One region of the Vibrio sp. PNB23_22_6 genome, then DNA from elsewhere that is predicted to be linked to it. Evidence: predicted binding sites of a transcription regulator. Region 1 holds the regulator's gene; the other holds the start of a gene.
What was found. Region 1 encodes MetJ, which represses methionine synthesis genes. Its sites were predicted from a motif close to TTAGACNTNTANANGTCTAA; they were not measured.

Region 1 (4,255 bases):
CTTCTACTGCTAGCTCTTGCAAGTACGTCAGTACTCCACTGGCAATTTCAGCTGTGTACGCTAAGCGCAGCGTTTGTTGATCCGATTGAGCTTCATACGCTAAAGGTTCTAGTTGAGCACGTTTTAGAGCCCGCAAAACCTCTTTCTGTGCACGTTCAAAGTCATGACCATGGAGAAAGGCTAACTGAACCAACAGCACTTCATCCAGCGATGTAATGATTTTAGCCCCTCGCCCCGAAGCCAATACACGCTCAATACGTGTCGAACCCGACTCTGGTTCATAGCTGCATTTAAGATTCAAATCCATTGCGCTCTGCGCAACAGGCTGAAGCGTTCGACTATGTAACACCGGAGCCGCCAAGCGAGCGAGTTCACTCGCTTCATCCAAGCGCAGCAAAGGGAGTAGACAAGCATCCGACACCAAACGAGGGTCTGCACTGTATACGCCTGGAACATCACTCCATATGGTCACCATACTCACTTCTGCCAGAGCGCCAATCACCGTTGCAGAGTAGTCTGAGCCATTCCGGCCAAGTAAGACCGTCTCGCCAGATTCATTTTGCGCCATAAAACCTGTAATAATGATTCGCTTGTGACTGTTCTGCGTAAGTACCGTTTTAATTGGTGGATAAGATCGTGCACAGTCTACTTCTGGTTGAGTCCCGGCATCAGCTCGTAAAAATGCTCGTGCATCCTGCGCGACTGCTGGCAAATCGTACTGTGATAACAAGGCAGCAAGTAAGCGTGAGGACCACACCTCACCATGCCCTAGCACTGCGGCTTTTTGTGCTTCCGTTAGTGGAGCCGACAACTCTGCTAATGTACTGAATTCATCTTGCAGAGAAGCAATTAATTGCACCTGCGCTTCGCCTTCCAGCAAAGCTTCCACCAACTCGGTTTGGAACTGTCGCAAACTTTGCAAGGCTTCATGAGCAATGCGGCCGTCTTTATCTAACCCTTCTAAAAAGTCAATAAGCCGATTCGTCGTTTTACCTGCCGCAGATACCACGACTAAATCATTCTCTGCCGAATACTCTTTAAGAATCCCAACCACACGTAAGTAGCACTCGGAGTTGGCTAGACTACTGCCTCCAAACTTGTGTAGCTGACGTTGTACCCTCATGACTTTCTCCCCCTAATTACTGCGCTGCTTTCGCGAAGGCTTGCTCAAGATCAGCAATCAAATCTTGTGCATCTTCAAGACCAACAGACAAGCGCAATAACTGTTGAGATACGCCCGCTTCTGCTAATGCCGTTTCCCCCATTGCACGGTGAGTCATGGAAGCTGGATGACAAATTAGACTTTCTACCCCCCCTAAAGACTCAGCTAAAGAGAACAATTCCAGCTCTTTCACAAATACTTTTAGCTGTTCAAACGAACCGGCGAATTCAAAGCTCAGCATTGAACCAAAGCCAGATTGCTGTCGCTTCGCAATATCATGACCCGGATGTTCTGGCAGGCTAGGGTGATAAATCTTCGCCACCAACGAGTGCGTTTGAAGATAGCCCAACACAGCGAGTGAACTTTCTTCATGAACTCGCATTCGGGCACCCAACGTACGAATTCCTCTTAATGTCATGTAACTATCGAATGGTGTTCCCGTCGCGCCAATGCAGTTCCCCCACCACGCCAACTCTTCAGCATGCGCTTCACTCTTAGTGATCACCACACCACCAATGACATCTGAATGCCCATTGATGTACTTTGTCGTTGAGTGAATCACAAAGTCTGCGCCCAGTTCTAAAGGCTTTTGGCACACCGGAGTCAAAAAGGTATTGTCGACCGCTACTAAAGCCCCCACTTTTTGGGCTTTTTCACATATAGCCGCGATATCCACCACGCGAACCAACGGGTTAGATGGCGTTTCTAACAAGATCAATTTGGGCTTTTGCTCAAGTGCAATATTCAGTGCCTGCTCGTCAGACTGGTCAACAAACTGAACCTTGAAATCACCTTTATTTGCACGAGTATTAAACAAACGATAGGTACCACCGTAGCAGTCATGTGGAGCAACAATGAGGTCATCAGGGCCTAAGAAAGCTGAAACCCAAAGGTTAAGTGCAGAAGTGCCACAGTTGGTTACCACCGCACCTTTACCAGATTCTAATTCATATAGAGCTTTCTCTAGTAAGCCTCGGTTCGGATTTCCTGAACGGGTATAATCGTACTGAGGAACTTCTCCAAAAGCGGGAAAGCCATAGTTAGTAGAAAGGTAGATGGGTGGAACAACAGCGTGGTACTGACTGTCTGACTCAATACCAGTGCGTACAGCAATGGTCGCAGGCTTATAGGTGCTCATGGGGGTATCCTTTCACGGCTGGTGACATCTGAGTGGGAATGCGCTATATCTAACCTATCTTATTCGATTGATTAACACTCTTCCCTGACTGTTAACCTCACTTTACTTGTCTAAAATTAGGACGTCAATACCTCCAGACGTCTATATGTCTTTGCTTATGGCGGTAAATGCAGCTAAAATCAGCACCTATATTTATTTTTCAACTTATTATATGAATGAAGGTGTGCAATGGCTGACTGGAATGGCGAATACATTAGCCCGTATGCAGAGCACGGTAAAAAAAGCGAACAAGTAAAAAAGATTACCGTATCTATCCCGCTAAAAGTTTTGAAAGTGCTGACTGATGAGCGAACTCGCCGTCAGATCAATAACTTACGCCATGCAACCAACAGTGAGCTGCTTTGTGAGGCTTTCTTACATGCTTACACAGGGCAACCACTACCAACGGATGAAGACTTACGAAAAGATCGTCCAGACGATATCCCAACGGAAGCAAAAGCGCTAATGACGGCAATGGGCATCGAATTCGAAGCATTTGACGAAGAATAATTGCTTACAAATTTGCCATCGTTCAGAAGCGGCATCGGGGCTCGTTTCAGAAACAATAAAAAAGGGACGCAATCGCATCCCTTTTTTATTCCAACGACTTTCTTCTATGAGATCGTTACTCTGCCATGTAATTTTCTGGTATTTCAATACGAGCAACACCTGAATCAACGGCAGCTTGAGCAACCGCTTTTGCTACGCGTGGCAACAAACGAGGATCCATCGGTTTAGGAATGATGTAGTCCGTACCAAATTCAAGCTTGTCCACACCTGCCGCTTTCAATACTGCTTCTGGTACTGGCTCTTTTGCTAGTTCACGAATTGCACCTACTGCCGCTAACTTCATTTCATCGTTAATCTCGCTTGCACGTACATCAAGCGCACCACGGAAGATGAATGGGAAGCACAATACGTTGTTTACTTGGTTCGGGTAGTCACTACGACCAGTACCCATGATCAAGTCATCACGCACTTCATGCGCGAGTTCCGGCTTGATCTCTGGATCCGGGTTTGAACATGCAAATACGACCGGTTTATCGCCCATTAGCTTCAGCGCTTCTGCTGGCAATAGGTTTGGACCTGACACACCCAAGAATAGATCAGCCCCTTCAATCACGTCTTCCAGCGTGCGCTTATCCGTATTGTTCGCAAATAACTGTTTGTATTCATTTAGGTCATCACGACGTGTATGAATCACCCCTTTACGATCCAACATATAGATCTTCTCACGCATTGCGCCACACTTAATCAACAGCTCCATACAGGCCACTGCCGCTGCGCCAGCACCAAGACAAACGATGGTAGATTCTTCAAGCTTCTTACCTTGTAACTCGATTGCATTCAGCATACCTGCAGCCGTAACAATCGCCGTACCATGTTGATCGTCATGGAATACCGGTACGTCACAACGCTCGATCAAGCGCTTTTCGATCTCAAAACAATCGGGGGCTTTGATGTCTTCTAAATTAATGCCACCAAAGGTATCGGCAATGTTTGCTACCGTGTCGACAAACTCATCAATAGTACGATGTTTTACTTCGATATCAATCGAATCCAACCCCGCAAAACGCTTAAACAACAGCGCTTTACCTTCCATCACAGGCTTAGAAGCCAGTGGACCAAGATTACCCAATCCTAGAATCGCCGTGCCGTTAGAGATCACCGCAACCATATTACCTTTCGCCGTATACTTGTAAACGTTATCGGCATTTTGCGCGATTTCACGCACTGGCTCAGCAACACCTGGGCTATATGCTAATGCAAGATCGTTCGCCGTTTCTGCAGGCTTGGTCAGTTCAACCGCAATCTTTCCTGGCGTTGGGTATGCGTGGTAATCCAATGCTTGTTGGCGGCGTTCTTCTTCTGGGGTCAGTTCTTGGCGAGTGTCTTCAGACATGGGTCGTTTCTCT
Region 2 (4,255 bases), on a different contig from region 1:
GCGCCATGTACACTGCGCTGTTTGCTTGAGAACCTGAGTGAGGCTGTACGTTCGCGTACTCACAACCGAACAGTTGACATGCACGATCGATAGCGAGTGCTTCAGCTTTATCTACGTACTCACAACCACCGTAGTAACGCTTGCCTGGGTAGCCTTCAGCGTATTTATTCGTTAGCTGAGAACCTTGCGCTTCCATTACACGTGGACTTGTGTAGTTTTCAGAAGCGATAAGTTCAATGTGTTCTTCCTGGCGAAGGGTTTCTTCCTGGATAGCTGCGAACAGTTCCGCATCGTAATCTGCGATGTTCATATCACGCTTAAGCATCTGTATCTCCTGACTCAGATTAGTACTGAAAGTTGCAAAAAAAACCGAATAATGACCTAACGCAAACGTTTTCGTCACTCTGATAGCGCGCATTCTACAGAATTTGATCTAGGTCATAAAGAGAAATTTACAATTTTCTCATGCAGTTTTTTCATGATGACATGTATGGTTTATCATAGTGATATTGCAATCGATTCACTATGTAAACCTGAGTGTCAATTTTACGCTTTACACCCTGTAAAACGATAATTACATAGGTTTACCGCAAATTTTACCCCCTAGCTACCGAAAAGATCATCTTTTTACTACTATGCATGCCCCAAAACTTAGCAATAAATACAATATTGATGGAAAAACACTCAAATAAAGAAGATTGGATTGCGATTTTAACTGGCACATTTCTGGTTGCTCAGGGCGTATTCTTTTTACAGTCTACTAATCTGCTAACGGGCGGCACCACTGGACTGGCTCTTTTAATTACCCAATTTACGCCGTTTAGCTTTGGTGTTCTGTATTTTATCGCCAACTGCCCATTCTACTTATTGGCATGGAAACGCTTCGGGGGCCGTTTTGCGATTAACAGTGCTATCTCTGGCGCTTTGGTTTCCGTGTTTGCTGACCACTTATCTCTGCTGATTTCACTTGAATCCATCAATGAAGTTTACTGCGCCGTTGCAGGAGGCTTATTGATGGGCTTAGGCATGTTAATCTTATTCCGTCATCGCTCTAGCTTGGGTGGCTTTAATGTCCTGTGTTTGTTCATTCAAGATAAGTTTGGCATTTCTGTCGGCAAATCTCAGATGGCCATTGATGCGTGCATCCTGTTTGCCTCTTTCTTCTTCGTCACGCCTTGGATTATTGGCCTGTCTATTCTTGGCGCTTTTGCCTTAAACCTTGTACTCGCAATGAATCACAAGCCGCATCGCTATTCTGTGACCTATGGGTCTTAACCAAAAAGACAAAAAAAAGCCAGCAATCAATATGCTGGCTTCTTGATAAATCTTACGTTTGATATAGCGTTAACGACTTAAATATGCAGGAACGTCTGCAATGCTATCAAGTACAACCGTCGCGAGCGCTTCACCTTGTTCAGTGACAGGCTTACCTGTGCGAACCAAAATCTTAGTGCCAACGCCAGCCGCTTCTGCAGCCATCATGTCTTCGGCTTTATCGCCGATCATCACAGATTTCTCCATGTCGATCTTCAAGAAGTCACGCGCAGAAATGAACATGCCTGGTTTTGGCTTGCGGCAATCACAATCTTGTTTGTATTCGCCAATGCCATGTTCTGGGTGATGTGGACAATAATAAAAACCATCGAACTCAACGCCATTATCGACGAAGTTCCAATCCATCCACTGAGTTAAAGATAAGAAACGGTCTTCACTGTATTTACCACGCGCGATACCCGATTGGTTGGTTACAAGCACCAATAGGTAACCTTTATCTTTCAGTGCTTTCGTCGCTTCAAACACACCATCAATGTACTCAAAATCATGTTCATCATGAACATAGCCGTGGTCAACGTTGATCACGCCGTCACGATCGATAAAAACAGCAGGTTTTGCCAAAACGTATTTCTCTATTAACTCGGTTTAATCTGATTATTACACACCTTATAAACTTCAACACTATCTAATTCGTGTGAAGCCGACACAAAACAGTTGATTTGTTAGCAGAGAATCGGTAATTCTGGAAAACCACTCTTTTTTCATACTTCTTCTTGTTTACGTACTGAAATAAAACATCCATACACTTAGACGTCTAGACGTAAAAATATCTATTGACTTCATTTCGCTTACCCAATAGCATCAACTGAGAATTGAGATAGAGTTCAAAATTTACTCCTGTTAAAAGCCGTTTTTAACAGTGAAGGTCCCAGTATCTCTGTGCAGGTTGAAACATGATAGAAATAAAAAACGTCAATAAAGTGTTCTACCAAGGAAGCAAAGAAATTCTTGCCCTCAAGGACATTAACCTAGATATCGCGAAGGGCACCATCTTTGGTGTGATCGGCTCATCGGGCGCGGGTAAAAGTACCCTGATCCGTTGTGTCAACATGCTGGAAGCCCCAACATCAGGCTCAATCATCGTTGATGGCGTTGATCTAACTACATTAAGCAAAAAGCAGCTGGGAGAAACTCGCCGCAACATCGGAATGATCTTCCAACACTTTAACCTGCTGTCGTCTCGCACCGTTTTCGACAATGTCGCCCTTCCTCTTGAGCTTGCAGGCAAAGACAAATCACAGATCACAGCAAAAGTGACTGAGCTACTTAAGTTGGTTGGCCTAGAAGATAAGCATGAAAGCTACCCAGCAAATCTAAGTGGTGGTCAAAAGCAACGTGTCGCCATTGCACGTGCACTCTCATCCGATCCAAGCGTTCTATTGTGCGATGAAGCGACTAGCGCACTGGATCCAGCGACAACGCAATCCATTCTAGAGCTACTAAAAGAAATCAACCGCAAACTGGATATCACCATCCTATTGATCACTCACGAGATGGAAGTGGTAAAAAGCATCTGCCACGAAGTGGCAATCATCGGTGGTGGTGAGTTAGTTGAGAAAGGTAGCGTGGGTGACATTTTTGCGCACCCAAAAACAGAACTGGCGCACGAGTTCATTCGCTCTACTTTGGATCTGTCTATCCCGGAAGATTACCAAGCACGCTTACAAGCAACCCGCGTTGACAATAGCTACCCACTGGTTCGCCTAGAATTTACTGGCGCAACAGTGGATGCACCACTGATGACGCAAATCGCTCGTAAGTTCAACATTGATGTGAGCATCCTAAGTTCCGATCTAGATTACGCTGGCGGCGTGAAGTTCGGCATGATGGTCGCCGAGCTGTTTGGTAATCAAGAAGACGATAACGCTGCGATTGAATTCCTACGTAAACACAACGTGAAAGTAGAGGTACTTGGCTATGTCCTTTAATGCAATTTCTGAATGGCTGAGCCTAAACAGCAACCTACTTTTAGGTGCAACATGGGAAACCCTTTACATGGTTGCCGTTGCGGGTATTGTTGGCTTCGCGATAGGCATTCCATTAGGTGTCATTCTGCACACCACTAAAAAAGGTGGTTTACTAGAAAACAACAAACTGAACCGCTTTCTTGGCGCGATCGTCAACATCGGTCGCTCTGTACCATTCCTCGTTCTGATGGTCGCAATCATCCCTTTAACGAAACTGTTGGTCGGCACGTTTATCGGCACGACCGCAGCGATCGTCCCGCTGACTATCGGCGCTATCCCATTCGTTGCGCGATTAATTGAAGGTGCCCTATTAGAAGTTCCAACAGGGCTGGTTGAAGCGGCACAATCAATGGGAGCAACACCGATGCAGATCATTACAAAAGTGCTACTACCAGAAGCAATGCCGACTATTGTTAACTCAGTAACCATTACCCTAGTAACACTTGTGAGCTACTCAGCGATGGCAGGCACTGTGGGTGGTGGTGGTCTTGGTGACGTTGCTATTCGATATGGTTTCCACCGCTACGATGTGGTTATCATGGCAGTAACTGTCGTGATGCTAATTGTACTTGTTCAAATTATTCAGTCCATCGGCGACACAATCGTACGCCGCGTGGACCACAGATAGCCTAAACATTTCTAAAAATTATAAGGAGATAACCATGAAATTTAGCCTTAAGAGTCTTTTGACTGCAGCAACCGTTGCTTCAACTCTCGCGCTTGTAGGTTGCGGTGACAAACAGTCTAACGAAAACAGCATCAAAGTCGGTGTCATGGCCGGCGCGGAAGCACAGGTGGCAGAAGTTGCCAAAAAAGTGGCGAAAGAGAAATACAACTTGGATGTTGAGCTCGTTACCTTTACTGACTATGTAACACCAAATGCCGCACTGGATGATGGGTCAATCGATGCGAACGCGTTCCAACACAAGCCATACCTAGACCAACAAGTAGAA

Region 2: metN (methionine ABC transporter ATP-binding protein MetN) is a predicted target of MetJ. The motif match lies at 2,082-2,101, and genes of this name have one in related genera.

What each region holds. Positions count from the first base shown of each region.
Region 1 covers NZ_JBNFXP010000028.1:45,304-49,558, forward strand. The annotation lists gene ACVA54_RS17395 (bifunctional aspartate kinase/homoserine dehydrogenase II) at 1-1,123, opposite strand, end outside; gene ACVA54_RS17400 (O-succinylhomoserine (thiol)-lyase) at 1,140-2,300, opposite strand; gene metJ (met regulon transcriptional regulator MetJ) at 2,529-2,849, shown strand; gene ACVA54_RS17410 (malic enzyme-like NAD(P)-binding protein) at 2,965-4,242, opposite strand.
Region 2 covers NZ_JBNFXP010000020.1:22,220-26,474, forward strand. The annotation lists gene glyA (serine hydroxymethyltransferase) at 1-325, opposite strand, end outside; gene ACVA54_RS15005 (YitT family protein) at 673-1,275, shown strand; gene gmhB (D-glycero-beta-D-manno-heptose 1,7-bisphosphate 7-phosphatase) at 1,345-1,896, opposite strand; gene metN (methionine ABC transporter ATP-binding protein MetN) at 2,229-3,263, shown strand; gene ACVA54_RS15020 (methionine ABC transporter permease) at 3,253-3,930, shown strand; gene ACVA54_RS15025 (MetQ/NlpA family lipoprotein) at 3,965-4,255, shown strand, end outside.